2 regions of the Priestia sp. D3YE.R1 genome follow, and region 2 is predicted to be linked to the other one. Evidence: riboswitches for the same ligand, from Rfam matches in the RefSeq annotation. Region 2 holds a riboswitch; the other holds the start of a gene.
What was found. Region 2 has a riboswitch for S-adenosylmethionine ahead of ACOZIR_RS04710 (hypothetical protein). Riboswitches for the same ligand answer to the same signal wherever they lie in the genome.

Region 1: another riboswitch for S-adenosylmethionine. It lies ahead of metK (methionine adenosyltransferase); the one in region 2 lies ahead of ACOZIR_RS04710 (hypothetical protein).

Annotation. Positions count from the first base shown of each region.
Region 1 covers NZ_JBLTHW010000001.1:34,701-42,403, reverse strand. Annotated here, with positions in the region: gene ACOZIR_RS00255 (phosphatase PAP2 family protein) at 1-389, shown strand, start outside; gene ACOZIR_RS00250 (glycosyltransferase family 4 protein) at 408-1,553, shown strand; gene metK (methionine adenosyltransferase) at 1,586-2,788, opposite strand; SAM riboswitch class I at 2,921-3,038, opposite strand; gene pckA (phosphoenolpyruvate carboxykinase (ATP)) at 3,414-5,003, shown strand; gene ACOZIR_RS00235 (DUF2584 domain-containing protein) at 5,038-5,280, opposite strand; gene ACOZIR_RS00230 (alpha/beta hydrolase family protein) at 5,335-6,117, opposite strand; gene ACOZIR_RS00225 (ABC transporter substrate-binding protein) at 6,290-7,288, shown strand; gene ACOZIR_RS00220 (ABC transporter ATP-binding protein) at 7,290-7,703, shown strand, end outside.
Region 2 covers NZ_JBLTHW010000001.1:912,025-919,727, reverse strand. Annotated here, with positions in the region: gene ACOZIR_RS04725 (cytoplasmic protein) at 1-945, shown strand, start outside; gene alaP (alanine permease AlaP) at 1,012-2,415, opposite strand; gene ACOZIR_RS04715 (DUF1540 domain-containing protein) at 2,732-2,890, opposite strand; gene ACOZIR_RS04710 (hypothetical protein) at 2,991-3,335, opposite strand; SAM riboswitch class I at 3,399-3,500, opposite strand; gene ACOZIR_RS04705 (hypothetical protein) at 3,622-3,918, shown strand; gene ACOZIR_RS04700 (GNAT family N-acetyltransferase) at 3,931-4,377, opposite strand; gene ACOZIR_RS04695 (hypothetical protein) at 4,458-4,898, opposite strand; gene ACOZIR_RS04690 (glycosyltransferase family 2 protein) at 5,006-5,995, opposite strand; gene ACOZIR_RS04685 (DUF6044 family protein) at 6,008-7,693, opposite strand.

The DNA of each region.
Region 1 (7,703 bases), 880 kb from region 2:
TTGTGATAGCATGCTTGCTGCTATTTCTGCACCCTTCATCCGTTGCTTACGCTTGTGGGTTTTCTCTAGCTGTTAGCCATATTCCTGTTGCCATTGCTAAAAAGCTATATCCTAGACAACGGCCTTATATTCAACTAAAGCATACAAAAGTATTAGAAAATCCATTAAAAGATCATTCATTTCCATCGGGGCATACAACAGCTATTTTTTCGTTAGTTACCCCTCTGATGATTACTTATCCAGCCTTCGCTGCCATTCTTTTGCCTCTTGCAGTCACGGTAGGAGTTTCAAGAATTTATCTCGGTCTGCACTATCCGACGGATGTCATGGTAGGCCTGATACTCGGCATCTTTTCAGGTGCTGTTTCACTGAACATATTTTTAGTCTAATTGATAGGAGGAGTACTAATGAGAATTGCTTTATTTACCGATACATTTGCTCCGGAAGTTAACGGAGCTGCTAAAACACTTTATCAATTTACTCAGTATGTCAAATCAAAGCAAATTCCCATCCAGGTATTTGCTCCTGAATTTGCTCATAATCAGTCATTTTCAACGTATGTTCACCGCTCGCCCAGCATGCCTTTTTTCCTTTATCCAAACAGCCGCTTTTCATTGCCAAACGTTCTAAAAATTAAAAAGCAGCTGCAGGAATTCAACCCTTCTCTCATTCATTTGGCCACCCCTTTTACAATGGGGCTTTGCGGCTCCTATTACGGGAAAAGATTAGGTGTTCCTCTTGTCGGCTCTTATCATACCAATTTTGATGATTATTTATCTCACTATGAACTTGAAAAAATGCGTGTACCACTGCAAAAATATATGAAATGGTTTTATAAACCTGTACAGAAAATATTCGCTCCCTCCGAAGTAACCAAACAGCAGCTAGAAGAACAAGGGTTTCACAACGTAGCTATTTGGTCGCGAGGGGTGAATCACAAATTGTTTCATCCCCACTATGACCGCTTTGATATTCGTATTAAATACAATATTAAAAAACCCTACATTTTAACGTATGTAGGCAGATTAGCTAAAGAAAAAAACGCTGATTTTTTAATAAAAATCGCACGATCTCTACCTGATCATATCCGTCATCAAATTCACTGGGTTATTGTGGGAGACGGCCCTTTAAAGGAACAGATGCAGCAGCAAGCATCTGAGCATATGACATTTACAGGCTTTCTTGAAGGTAAGCAACTTGCTCATATCTACTCGTCATCTGATTTGTTTGTTTTTCCTTCAGAAACAGAAACCTTCGGAAATGTCGTACTGGAGTCTCTTGCTTCTGGAACTCCTGTAGTGGCAGCAAATGCAGGAGGAGTTAAACAGATGGTTCAGCACGGGCGAAACGGCTACCTTTGCAAACCTCACTCCTTAGAAGAATTCAGTTCGGCTATTACAGGTTTACTCGATGATTTGCACCAGCGGCTTCACTTTGGCCATGCAGCGAGACACTATGCTCTTACTCAATCATGGGACGCCATTTTTCAGCATTTGCTTTCAGAATATGAAGATGTCGTAGAAAAATCTGCTGAAGGCATTCAATGGGCATAAAAAAAATCTCCGTTTTCACGGAGATTTTTTTATTATTTAGCTAAAGCTTGAGTTTTTAATGCTTCAGCTTTGTCTGTGAACTCCCAAGGAAGCTCCACATCTGTACGGCCAAAGTGACCGTAAGCTGCTGTTTGCTTATAAATTGGGCGACGTAAATCAAGCATTTTAATGATGCCTGCTGGACGTAGGTCAAAGTTTTTGCGTACTACATCTACTAGTACTTCTTCAGAAACTTTTCCTGTACCGAATGTATCAATTGAAATAGATACTGGCTGTGCAACACCAATTGCATATGCTAGTTGTACTTCACATTTATCAGCAAGATCAGCTGCTACAATGTTTTTCGCAACATAACGAGCTGCATAAGCTGCTGAACGGTCTACTTTTGTTGCGTCCTTACCAGAGAATGCACCGCCGCCGTGACGAGCATATCCGCCGTAAGTATCAACGATAATTTTACGACCAGTTAAACCAGCATCTCCTTGAGGGCCGCCGATTACGAAACGTCCTGTTGGGTTAATGAAATACTTTGTATTTTCATCAATTAACTCATTTGGAACAACTGGATTAATAACATATTCTTTTAAGTTACGTTGAATTTGCTCTAACGTTACTTCTGGGTGATGCTGAGTTGAAATAACAATTGTATCGATGCGAACAGGTTTGTTGTTTTCATCATATTCAACTGTTACTTGTGTTTTACCATCTGGGCGAAGGTAAGGAAGAATTTCTTCTTTACGTACTTCTGTTAGACGGCGAGCAAGTTTATGAGCTAATGAAATTGGAAGAGGCATTAATTCTTTTGTTTCGTTACATGCATAACCAAACATTAACCCTTGGTCTCCAGCTCCGATTGCTTCGATTTCTTCATCGGACATTTGACCTTCACGTGCTTCTAACGCTTGGTCTACACCAGCAGCGATATCAGCTGACTGCTCGTCGATAGATGTTAATACTGCACAAGTTTCAGCATCAAATCCGTATTTTGCACGAGTATAGCCAATTCCTTTAATTGTTTCACGAACTGTTTTAGGAATATCCACGTAAGTAGAAGTTGTAATTTCACCGCTTACTAAAACTAAACCAGTTGTTACGCTTGTTTCACAAGCAACACGAGCATTTGGATCCTTTGCTAGGATAGCATCAAGAATTGAGTCAGAAATTTGGTCACAAATTTTATCGGGATGTCCCTCTGTAACAGATTCTGACGTGAACAGACGACGTTGTGTTGACATCAGTTTTCCTCCTTATAAATACGATACATTGTGATACGGTACTCATTCCCTTATTTTCATTACACGTTAAAAAATATAAAAAAACCTTTCCTTGTATCGAGGAAAGGTATCAAATTCTACATAAGCCTTTCACTCTTATCGATCAAGGTTGTGCCCTTGCATCAGGTTAGCACCTTATCGTCTACACAAAAAAATGACGATGGTTGCTGGGTTTCACAGGGCCTGTCCCTCCACCAGCTCGGGATAAGAGAGTATCCGTTCAAGGACATATAATACATGAAAAAGCGCTTCACTGTCAACAACATTCAAATGGAAATCATCTCTTTATGTTTGAAGCTGTTTTAATGTAACATACTCAAATTTAAAAATAGTATACCTTATTAAGAATGAAAACGAAGTTTGGTTAACAAGACAGATTTTTAAAAAGGCTTTCATTTAAAATACCTTCACTTTTTTCGCTTCTAGCACATATACATGTGTCTAAAATAGGTATAACGTACATTTTTTTATAATACACAAACATTTTTAGTTAAATAGTATAGAATAATTAAATAAATGTGTTATACTAATTATAAATTTCAAACATTAATGAATAAATAATAGCTAAAAAAGGAAGGTAGTGCACATGAGTACTGTTGATATGTCTATCGAATTAAATGGTTTGCTTCAATTAAAAACAACAAAACACCAATTATCTGTTCCACAACTTGTTGAAAAAATTCTAGCTCGACGCGAAGGAACGCTGACTTCTACAGGTGCTGTGTCAGTCGAAACCGGAAAATATACAGGTCGCTCTCCTTTGGATAAATTTATTGTAAGCGATGCTGTATCTTCAAAAACGGTTGAATGGGGACCGGTCAATCAGCCAATTTCTGCTCAGCGATTCGATGCGCTATACAAAAAAGTCTTAACCCACTTAAAGAAGCAGGATGAACTTTTTGTTTTTAATGGATATGCTGGAGCTGATAAAAAGTATCAGTTACCAATTCAAGTAGTTAATGAATTTGCATGGCACAACCTATTCGCTCAGCAGTTATTCATTCGCCCTTCAGCTGAACAAAAAACAAATGATGATGTGAAGCCGTTTACAATTGTAGCAGCTCCAACGTTCAAAGCTGATCCTGAAACAGACGGGACGAATTCTGAAACCTTCATTATTCTTTCATTAGAGCGACGGATTGTGCTAATTGGAGGAACTGAATACGCTGGTGAAATGAAAAAATCTATTTTCTCAGTGATGAACTTCTTGCTTCCCCAAAACAATATTCTATCCATGCACTGTTCTGCTAACGTAGGAGAAGAAGGTGACGTTGCATTATTCTTTGGTTTATCTGGAACGGGTAAAACAACGCTTTCTGCTGATGCAAACCGTCGTTTAATCGGAGATGACGAGCACGGTTGGTCAAGCTCTGGTGTATTTAATATTGAAGGAGGCTGCTACGCGAAGTGCATTCAGCTTTCCGAAGAAAAAGAACCGCAAATTTTTAATGCAATTCGCTTCGGCGCCGTACTGGAAAATGTAGTGTTAAATCAAAATACGAAAGTAGCAGATTACAATGATAATAGTTTAACAGAAAATACTCGTGCCGCTTATTCAATTGACTCTATTGATAATACGGTATTGCCAAGCGTTGCTGGGCACCCTACAGCTATTGTCTTTTTAACTGCTGATGCCTTCGGCGTCTTGCCTCCAATCAGCAAGCTTACAAAAGAACAAGCGATGTACCATTTTCTGAGCGGATACACTAGTAAGTTAGCTGGAACAGAACGCGGCGTAACATCGCCACAGGCCACTTTCTCTACATGCTTTGGTGAGCCTTTCTTACCTCTTGCTCCAACAACTTATGCAGAAATGCTAGGAAAGAAAATCGATGAACATAACGTGAATGTCTACCTTGTAAACACTGGATGGACCGGCGGTGAATACGGCGTGGGTGAACGAATGAAGTTAAGTTACACTCGAGCTATGGTTCAAGCAGCTCTTGAAGGAGAACTAGCTAATACCGAAACAGTAACAGATGCTATTTTTGGTTTATCAATTCCAACTCATGTTCCGGGAGTTCCTGATGAAGTGCTTCAGCCTTCTAAAGCATGGAACGATGCAACAGCTTATAACCAAAAAGCAACTGAACTTGCCGCTAAATTTAAAGCGAACTTCAAGCGTTTTAATGATGTAGCAGCTGACATTTCAACATTGGGCGGACCTAGAGTCTAATAAAAAACCGATCGTCTTATAGACGATCGGTTTTTTAGTTAGTCGAATGTAATTTGGTCAGTTCATATGTGACAATGGTTTTTTCCTGTTCCATTTCTACCTTACGCACAACAGCAGTTCCAATACATTCTCCATTTTTCGTTTTGTGAATGTTTAATGGAATATCTAAAGGATACAGGCGATATCCTTTTTTCTCAACTTGAAAAATGTTATCCGTTACACGCTTTTCGTTGCCTTTTGTCACAATCATTGTATTTAATTCTAGCGGCATCCCCATTTTTTCTCACTCCTCACTGTTATTCTACTTGTTTTTTCTATCGTAGCATATCTTTTATTGCGCTTTCATCCACTTCGTTAACTTCTTTACCGTTTCTCGGTTTTCTTTTGGTGGAAAAGCATGCGGAAAGTTTTCGAAATACCAGCTGGTAACTTTTTTATTAGACTTCTTTAGTTTAGATTCGAGCTGATAGGAATGATCAATCGACACGTTTTTATCTTCTAAACCATGAATAAGCAAGACCGGCGGCTCGACGAGATGAGCACGATGCAAAGGTGTCCTCCATTCGTATCTTTCAGGATATTTAGAAGGAGTTCCTCCAATCACCCGCTTCATCATTCTTCTTAAATCTTCTCTTTCTTCATATGTCAATACCATATCCGTGACGCCTCCCCATAGCACAAGAGAACGGCTGTCTTTTTTTTCAATGGCTGTGAGTAAAGCCATCACTCCCCCTCTTGAAAACCCAAAAATATGAATGCGGTCATGGTGGACGTTAGGAAGCTGTTTCAGTAAATCGTAAGCAGCAAAAGCATCGTAACGATCATCTCCTGCAAAATCTTCGTTTCCTTCGCCTCCTTGATTTCCCCTATAGAACGGAGCCATCACAATAAAACCTTGAGAAGCAAATTGAATGAGTCGAGCAGGACGAACCGTTCCTACGTTCTTAATACCTCCTCTTAAGTATAAAAAGCCGTCATACATTCCTTTTTCTTTTGGCTCTGCGAGCATTCCTTTAATCTTAAGCCCTTGACATGCATATGTAATCACCCACAGCGCCACGCGAGGGTTTGATGATGGGAAACGCTGTTTATGAAGAATTGTTCCATCTTTCATTTTTTTCCTCCATTCTTTATATAACTAGCCTGCTTTCTTCCGCCAAGGTTTACTTTCAGTCGTTGACTAATACTTCTTTGATTTTCCACATAGTTATATAGGCACTCACCTTCTTCCACTTCTTTACATACATTATCATAAAATATTTTATTATTTTAAGGAGGTTTGCTTTATGAAACCAATTAAATGGCTTTTTTCTTTGCTTGCTATCATGATTTTACTCATTCCACTAATTAGCTGCAGCAAAACAACACCTGTACAAACGGTTCGTGTCGGCGAAGTAACTCGCTCTATCTTTTATGCTCCCCAGTACGTCGCTATTTCAAAAGGCTTTTTTGAAGAAGAAGGACTAAAGGTAGATTTAAAAACAACGTGGGGCGGAGATAAGACAATGACGTCACTTTTATCTGATGGTATCGACGTCGCCTTAGTCGGCTCGGAAACTTCAATCTACGTATATGCACAGGGGTCTAGTGATCCCGTCATCAATTTTGCACAGCTAACCCAAACCGACGGAACATTTCTAGTAGCGCGTAAAAAGGTCGATCAGTTTTCATGGGATCAGCTTAAAGGCAAAACGTTTCTTGGTCAACGCAAAGGCGGCATGCCGCAAATGGTAGGAGAATATGTGTTGAAACAGCATAATATTGACCCTAAAAAAGATGTAAAACTCGTTCAAAACATTGATTTTGCTAACGTTGCGAATGCTTTTGCTTCTGGTACTGGAGATTACGTTCAATTATTTGAGCCAACGGCTAGCATTTTAGAGAAACAAGGAAAAGGACATATCGTTGCTTCCTTCGGAAAAGAATCAGGAACAGTTCCTTATACAACATTTATGGCCAAAGAAAGCTATTTAAAAGATAACCCTGAAGCAGCAGCTAAATTTACTCGAGCTATTTACAAAGCACAAAAATGGGTGAATACACATAGCACAGATGAAATTGCTGAAGTGGTTGCACCGTATTTTGAAGATACACCTAAAGAAACGCTGAAAACCGTGATTGATCGCTATAAATCCCAAAAATCCTTTGCAACTAACCCTTTATTAGATCAAAAAGAGTGGGATCATTTACAAAAAATCATGGACGAATCTGGAGAACTTCCAAGACACATTGATCACAGCAAGCTAGTCAACACAAAATTCGCAAAAGATGCAATGAGTGAGTAATATGACAAAACTTCACATTCAAGATGTTCAGCATATGTATCTTACGACAAAGTCTGCTACCACTGCACTTGAACATATTAATTTGTCTATTGAAGAAGGAGAATTTGTTTCCTTTCTCGGCCCAAGCGGATGTGGAAAAACGACGCTTCTATCGATTATTGCAGGCTTGATTGAACCAACGTCCGGCTCTGTCACAATAGACGGTGAAAATATCGGAACATCAGTCCCAAACATCGGTTATATGCTTCAACAAGATTATTTGTTTCCGTGGAAAACCATTAAAGAAAATATTTTACTTGGGCTTGAAATTCGCGGACAGCTAACAGATAAAACAGAGAGTAAAGCATTGCTGCTCCTAAAAGAAATTGGTCTACAAGGCGTAGATGACCTATATCCACACCAGTTATCCGGAGGC
Region 2 (7,703 bases):
GGGAATGTGTCCAAAGTAATGGCGCTTGATAATCCCTTACCTTCTCTTCGTAAAAATCTTTGTGATGGTGTAATAAATGCATGCAAAGATGCTTTACATGACCGTTTTGCTAAGTTGCCACCTCTTGGAAATGTATGGCTTGATGAACGTTTACGTGAACAAACTATACCATTTTCACAGCGTTCAAGCAGCAAAACATTAAAAACGATTAGTAGGGGCAGTAAATTAACAATTCCTGAAGGCAATACGCTTCGTTTTTTTATTTGGTGGAAAGAAGGCTTTGTAAATGGTGAACACACCGGTAGTGTAGATATTGATTTGTCTGCCGGAATTTACGATGAAAACTGGCAGTATAAAGAGCATATTTCTTATACAAACTTATCTTCAAAAAGCTTCAAAGCTTTTCACAGCGGAGATATTACATCTGCTCCTAACGGGGCATGTGAATTTATTGACTTGCATATCCCTACGATTCTAAAAAAAGGCGGCCGTTATATATTGATGAACGTTTATTCATTTTCTGTCCAGCCTTTTGTTATGCTTCCCGAATGTTTTGGAGGATGGATGATAAGACAGCACATAGAGTCCGGCGAGATATTCGAACCTTCTACCGTGCAGAATAAAGTAGATCTTGCTAGTGATTCCACCATCTCCATCCCTTTAATTTTTGATTTACAAGAGCGAAAATTAATCTGGACGGATATTTCGCTGCATCATCATGTTGAATTTGAAAATAATCTCGAACAAAACAATGGATCTGTCTCTCTTATAGGAAAAGCTATGACAAAGCTGTTGAAGCCAACGCTTTATGACCTTTTTTCATTTCACGCAGAAGCTAGAGGAACACTTATCCACGACAAGCAAAAAGCTGACACTATTTATTCTCTTGATGAAGGTGTTACCCCTTATGATATTGAAACAATTATCGAAACCTACCTAAACTAATTAATTTATAAGAAATTAAAAACAAACAAAAGAAAAAACCTCTTTCCAAGAAAGAGGTTTTTTCTTTTATTTCACGAGCTTTTGCTCAGTTGCAGCTGAACTCTGACTTCGTTTATGAAATCCTTTTGCGTAGTACGCAATAATAAGACCGATAAACCATAATGGTCCGATGACAACTGCAATTCTTGTGTCTGGGTTGTACGCCATAAGAACAACAACAAGCGCTAGAAACGCAAGTGATACATAAGACGTTAGCGGAAACAAAGGCATTTTGTATTTTAACTTTTCCTCTTCACCTTTTTTTAACGTTTTGCGATACTTAATTTGAGAAAGCAAAATAATTCCCCATGTCCAAATCGCACCGAATGTTGCAATGCTTGTTACCCACGTAAATACTTTGGCAGGCACAATGTAGTTTAACGCTACTCCCACTAATAAAGCACCCGCTGATGCTAAAACAGCTTTTCCCGGTACGCCGCCTTTTGTCAGCTGGCTGTATCCTTTTGGCGCTTCTCCGTGCTCTGCTAAGTTAAACAGCATACGGCCTGTACTAAAAATACCGCTGTTACAAGAAGAAAGAGCTGCTGTTAGCACGACAAAGTTAATAATACCAGCCGCCGCTGGAATCCCGATTTTTTCAAATGTTAATACAAACGGGCTTCCCTGTGAACCGATTTCTTGCCAAGGATAAATCGACATAATGACAAATAATGCACCCACGTAGAAAATAAGAATACGCCAAAAGACAGAATCAATCGCTCTTGCTAGAGATTTTTCCGGATTTTTCACTTCTCCCGCGGTAACACCGATCATTTCAATTCCTAAATACGCAAACATGACCATTTGCAGCGACAGCAAAATGCCTTTGAATCCGTGCGGGAACAGTCCGCCGTTGTCCCACAAGTTTTTAATACCAGTCGCAACGCCGCCGTTGCCGATTCCGAACACAATCATTAATAATCCAACGGCAATCATTAATACAATCGCTAAAATTTTAATAAGTGCAAACCAAAATTCCAGTTCGCCATATGCCTTAACAGCTAAGAAGTTAACTGTTGTCATAATGACAAGCGCCGATAACGCCCAAATCCAGTTTGGTACATCTGGATACCAATACCCCATATAAATACCAACGGCTGTAATTTCAGCCATACATGTTACAACCCATAAAAACCAGTAATTCCAACCTGTTAAATAACCAGCAAGCGGCCCTAAATAGTCGCGCGCGTACTTACTGAATGAACCTGCAACAGGTTTTTGAATCGCCATTTCTCCAAGTGCTCTCATAATAAAAAACATAATCATTCCGCTAAATCCATACGCCAACAATATTCCCGGTCCTGCTAATTTAATAGCAGATGCAGATCCAAGAAACAGCCCTACCCCTATGGCTGCTCCTAAGGACATCAGCGTCACATGTCTTTCTTCTAACCCGCGTTTCAATTCTTTCCCCTGAGTTTTCCCCTGCATAAACGTCTCCCCTTTTTCCAATCTGTCAAAACGAGATGAATACAGCCTTTTTTGTTAGCGCTTTCATATAAGTCTGTGCTAAAAGTCAGCTAGGCTATATATTTGTATTCTATCACCTTTCTCTCACTTTTCTTTTGTCGAAAAATAAAAAAATTATCGTATCATTTTGTTTAAATACACAATTAGATGTAGACACTGGTTTTTTACTATGTATTTATTATTGCACCTAAGTAATAGCATTTTAAAAAAATAGAAAAACGCCGACTCAACTCCGTCAGCGCATCGTTCATTTTATGCTTTTTATAAAAACTAGCATTTATCTCGCGGGTTCAAAAGTTTTACAGCCAGGTTCTTCCGTTTCAGAAACATGGTGACTACTTTCAGGACTCACAACGTAAATGGACTCTGCACTGCATTTGTTTCCAGTTTTCCAATACACGCACTCATTTACTTCACATAATACACCTTGAGCCACTGTCATCCCTCCTTTTCTTGTCTTATCTCTTTTTTACCCGAAATATAATGCTTCTAACATTTACATGCAAAAAAACCGCTTGTTTATCAAGCGGATCTTTTTATTGCATATGTTCAACATACTGTTTTTTAGCTAGATATAACTCGCGACTCAGCGTAATCCGTCGTTCTCGCAGGTGCCTTAATTTAGCCTGAAATCGTTCATTAGTTGGCTCTTCTTGAATTAAGCGATACGTAAAAGAAATATCTTCATTTAACTGTTTAAAATCTTCCCATATTTCTTGAACGAGTGCGGATTGTTTGTCTTCAAATGAGCGATTTTGCTTCGTTTTTAGCGCAGCTAAAATTTCCTGTTGCCACGTTTCGTCTTTTATTTCTTTTGCTAACAAGTATAGATCTAAATAATCATCAATGCTTAACGCCGTTTGTCTATTGTTCAATGTCATCACCTTTTCTATACGAAATGTTTCTTCCTAAGAAGAGGATTTCACCATAGAAAAAGATTCCTCTTCTTATCTGTCAAAGCTAGGCTATGCTGGAATTAGCACCATTCAATAATTGTGGTTGCTGAGGCTTCAAAGGGCCAGTCCCTCCACCTCTCTAGATAAGAATATTTCGTTTTTAAATTATTTCTGACTATTCTAATATGTTTTGTAGGTTACGTCAATAGCTTTTCAATAAAAAGAAAAAAGAAGTAAAATATGGTATGCTGTCATAAAGGATGGTGAGCACATGAAACGATATATGTTATCTGCTTTTTTGGGAAGCTTGCTGTTGCTTCTCAGCATTGCCTTTTCATCTACTTTCCATATTGCAATTGTCAAAACAACCGGAAGCATTGGAGGAATTATTTTAGCAGCAGCGGCTTTGATTATGAACGCGCTTGAAGATCCTCCCGCCTCAGATCATACAGGTGGAGGAGCTGTTGAAGTACTAGATAAAGGCGCCGTTTGGGCTACTTATTTACTTTTACTTTCATTACCAAACCTCATCGCATGTATAACATCTTATGTTTTATGGACTCGCTGACATTCACCAACGTTACGAACGTTTTACCACCTGCAGGCTCATTGATATTTGTTTATCTACAAATCCAAGTTCGCGATACACATGCTGTACAAAATTCCCAGCATGAACGCTGAGCCTGATTTCAGGGTATCCTTTGATAGACAATTCATCAATCGCTTTTTGCATTAACGGCTTGGCTAGACCCCGCCCGCGGTATTCTGATACAACATATAACTCGTAGATAAAGCCAATTTCTTCTTTTGAAAAGAAGTCGGCAGATGGTCCCGCAAGAACCCAGCCTGCGAGTTTATTTTCTTGTCTAGATACTAAATAATAACATCCTTTTTTAAGAGCATTATCAATTAGTTCATTTACGCGTTCAGTTGACGGTTGAAACTGATGCGTTGTTCCTTCAAACAGCGCATCAGCAGATTTTGTCCGAATTTCCTGTATTTCTTCTTCAGTAGCTTTTACAATCATCACGATCTCTCCTTTCGTGTTCGTTTTCCACATGCAGAGATAAATTCCTGCAAAAAAAGTCTTCGCCTAAGCGAAGACTTTTATTTAAATTCAAAATGTTCTTGATGATTGCCTTGTTCATCCGTCCAGTTAATCATGATGTCTAAGCCTGCCGCTTTTCCAGGAACAGCAAAATTCGCATAGCGAAAACGCTGACCGCTTTTGCTTAAGTTAGATCTTTCAATAGGAGAAAACAAGCTGTATTTCGTCTTATTTTTTCCTTCGTGACGAAAAGCTTGAACCTGCACGCGTTCTACGTCTTTTCCAATGTTTTCAACGGTTAACCCATATGTATGATAGACGTTATTTTTCCACTTTAGCTGATTATCTCCCGTCATACTTGCTTTTGCCAGTTCAACCGACCATTGTTCAGATGATTTCTTCATTGGAAGCTTTTCCATCGAAAGAGCGCTAACATGAATAGTTGCAAAAGCAAGCCAAACAAAACAAAAAGTGCTGACTGTATAAAATAGTCTTTTCATAGATATTGATCTCCTTAGCAATTTTAGTAGTAGCATCTCCTATTGCCCTAAAAATTATGATATACGTTTTAACACAAAAAGCCCCCCATTCAGGAGAAGCTTCTTAATTAATGCATCAGCAAATCTTTTTGTTTGTCTAATGAGTGTTTCGTATATAAATCTCTTTCAACCGTATATTTAGGACGCTGTTTCACTTCGTTAAAAATCTTGCCAATGTATTCTCCGACAAGCCCTATCCCCATTAGCTGCAGGCCGCCTACAAGCCAAATTGATAAAATAAGAGACGTCCACCCAATTTGCGTATGATCTAAATATTTTTGAATCAGCGCATAAATGCCAAACGCAACACTAAAAAGAAAAGAAGCTCCTCCAAGCAGCGTTAATAACCGTATAGGCGCTACGCTAAAAGATGTAATCCCGTCAAATGCAAAAGCGAGCATTTTCTTTAACGGATATTTTGATTCGCCCGCCGTCCGTTCTTTGCGGTCATATGTGACTTCAGTGGAGCGAAATCCTACTAATGGTACAAGACCTCGTAAAAAGACGTTTCCTTCTTTGTATTTCATGAGTTCACCAAGAGCACGTTTGCTCATGAGACGAAAATCAGCGTGATTTTGAACGAGCTGAATTCCTAACTTATTCATAAAACGGTAAAATCCTACTGCCGTAGTTCGTTTGAAAAGTGTATCGGTTTCTCTGCTGTCTCGAACACCATATACAACTTCATACCCGAGCCAATACTTCTCTACAAAAGTACGAATGGCGTTGATATCATCTTGTAAATCCGCGTCAATGGAAATGACGCAGTCAGATTGTTGGTAGGCTGCTTCTAGTCCTGCAAGCAAAGCATTTTGATGTCCTACATTTCGCGCTAGCTTTAACCCTTTTACAAATAAATTGCTGCAGCTTTCTTTTTCAATAAGCGACCACGTGCTGTCTTTACTTCCATCGTCTACAAATAAAATGGTACTTTCACTTGATACAAGACGTTCATCTATTAGTTCTTTTACTACAGTAGTTAATTGAAAAGACGTCTCTGTGAATACTTCTTCTTCGTTGTAGCATGGAACAACAATCGTTAAAATAGGTCTGTTCATTTTATTGCCCCCTTACTTTGCTTCATATACATACACTTTCCAAGCGGACTGTTTATCGTTAAATGCTTTTAAAAAGTGCAAACCGTCGCTTTCAGCATTTTCGATTGGCACAGCTGAAAAAATATAGCGACCGCCCATTTTTTTAAATTGATTGATATTAAGCTGCAAATGATGGATTTTTTTAGTTGAGTCTTTTCGGTAATCATATTTTTTCCCTAGCTCGCTAACAAACACATAGCAGCGGTTGCCCCAGTGATCATAGTAGCTTTCTAGTTTTTTATTTTTATCAAGCTCTTTGGCAATAATTTTACGAAACTCATGCTTATACGTTAACGGATAGAAGTTGTTATACGTATCTAGCGTATAAAAGCCGTTATACTGAGCAATGGATGGATGAAGCCCTATGCTTGCTACGCGATAAGATGATTTAGGTTTTCCAATATATCTGCTTATTTCATCAAATTGATGAACAGCATAAAATTCCTTGACTGACGGCTCGTGATTGTAGCGGTAATAAAGTTCTGGATTTGCTATAAATAACACAAGCAGCTGTAAAATCAAACATACCCACACAAACTTCTTCCACGCCTTGCTCCTTTTCCATAAAACATAGCCGCCAACGGCAAACATTAAATAAATAATGAGCGGGCGTAAAAAATGAAATCTAGCAAAATTGAACGTATTAAAAAGCTGATATTTTTCTTTTAGCGGCTCCCATCCTTTATAAAACCAAAACGCATACCAAATCGACAGCAGGAGATTAAGAATAAATAACTGCAAAAACGTTTTTTCAAGCTTTCCCTTCTGATTCCGAGCAACAATCCACAGTACGACAAAAGAAAGCGGTAAAATGACAAAGGTATGAAGCGTCATTACATGCGTATGCCCGAGCGTATAGTTCTTTAAAGCAAGGCGAACGGAATGTCCAAAGCTTAGAGTAGAGCTTAAAAATTCATTTCGACTCGTCGGGGCCTCCGGAAATAAAAGCGAATCAACAAGCCGGTATTCAATGAGAAGAAAGACAGCGGTCATCGCTGCAATACTTCTTAAAAAAGGAATATTCCACGCTCGTTTTTTTACGGCATCTCTTAGCCATAGCAGCCCCATCGCCGCTAAAAAGAAGAAAAAACCTAGCACAAAACTCGCGTAAAACGGAAGCAATAAAAGTGTAAGCCATTCCTTCCACGTTCCTTCGCGGTTTCGAATGGTTAAAAACGCCCACAGCGCCAGCGGCTGTCCTAATGTACTCAGCATGCCCGAAGGCCAAAATGGCGTAAGTGCAAAAGCAAGTGATACAAGCACTCGAATCGCATAAGCATCCTCGCTTTTAATAAAATGCTTTTTTAATAATAAATACATTCCAATTAAAGCAAATATGCGCGTAATCATTTGGCTGAGGCTGTACGCAAGCATGGTAGGAAATAAGCCATACAGCCACTGAATACCGCTAAATTCTGTTCCAAACGTGTTTCTCGGCAATCCGTTAATAATTTGAGGTAATACGGCATGACTGGAACCAAACAGCTCCCCGCTTTGATGCAGAACTTTATACCACGTAATATTTGAGTCTAAATTATCATGCACGCGTATATGTGAATTTTCCCCAAGTAAAAACATAGGAGATACATACGCAAGCAGCAAAAGGAAAGCGATAATAAGCAATGTTTTTTCTTTATTCATAGCTGTTTCTTTCTTCATCTGTTAACAC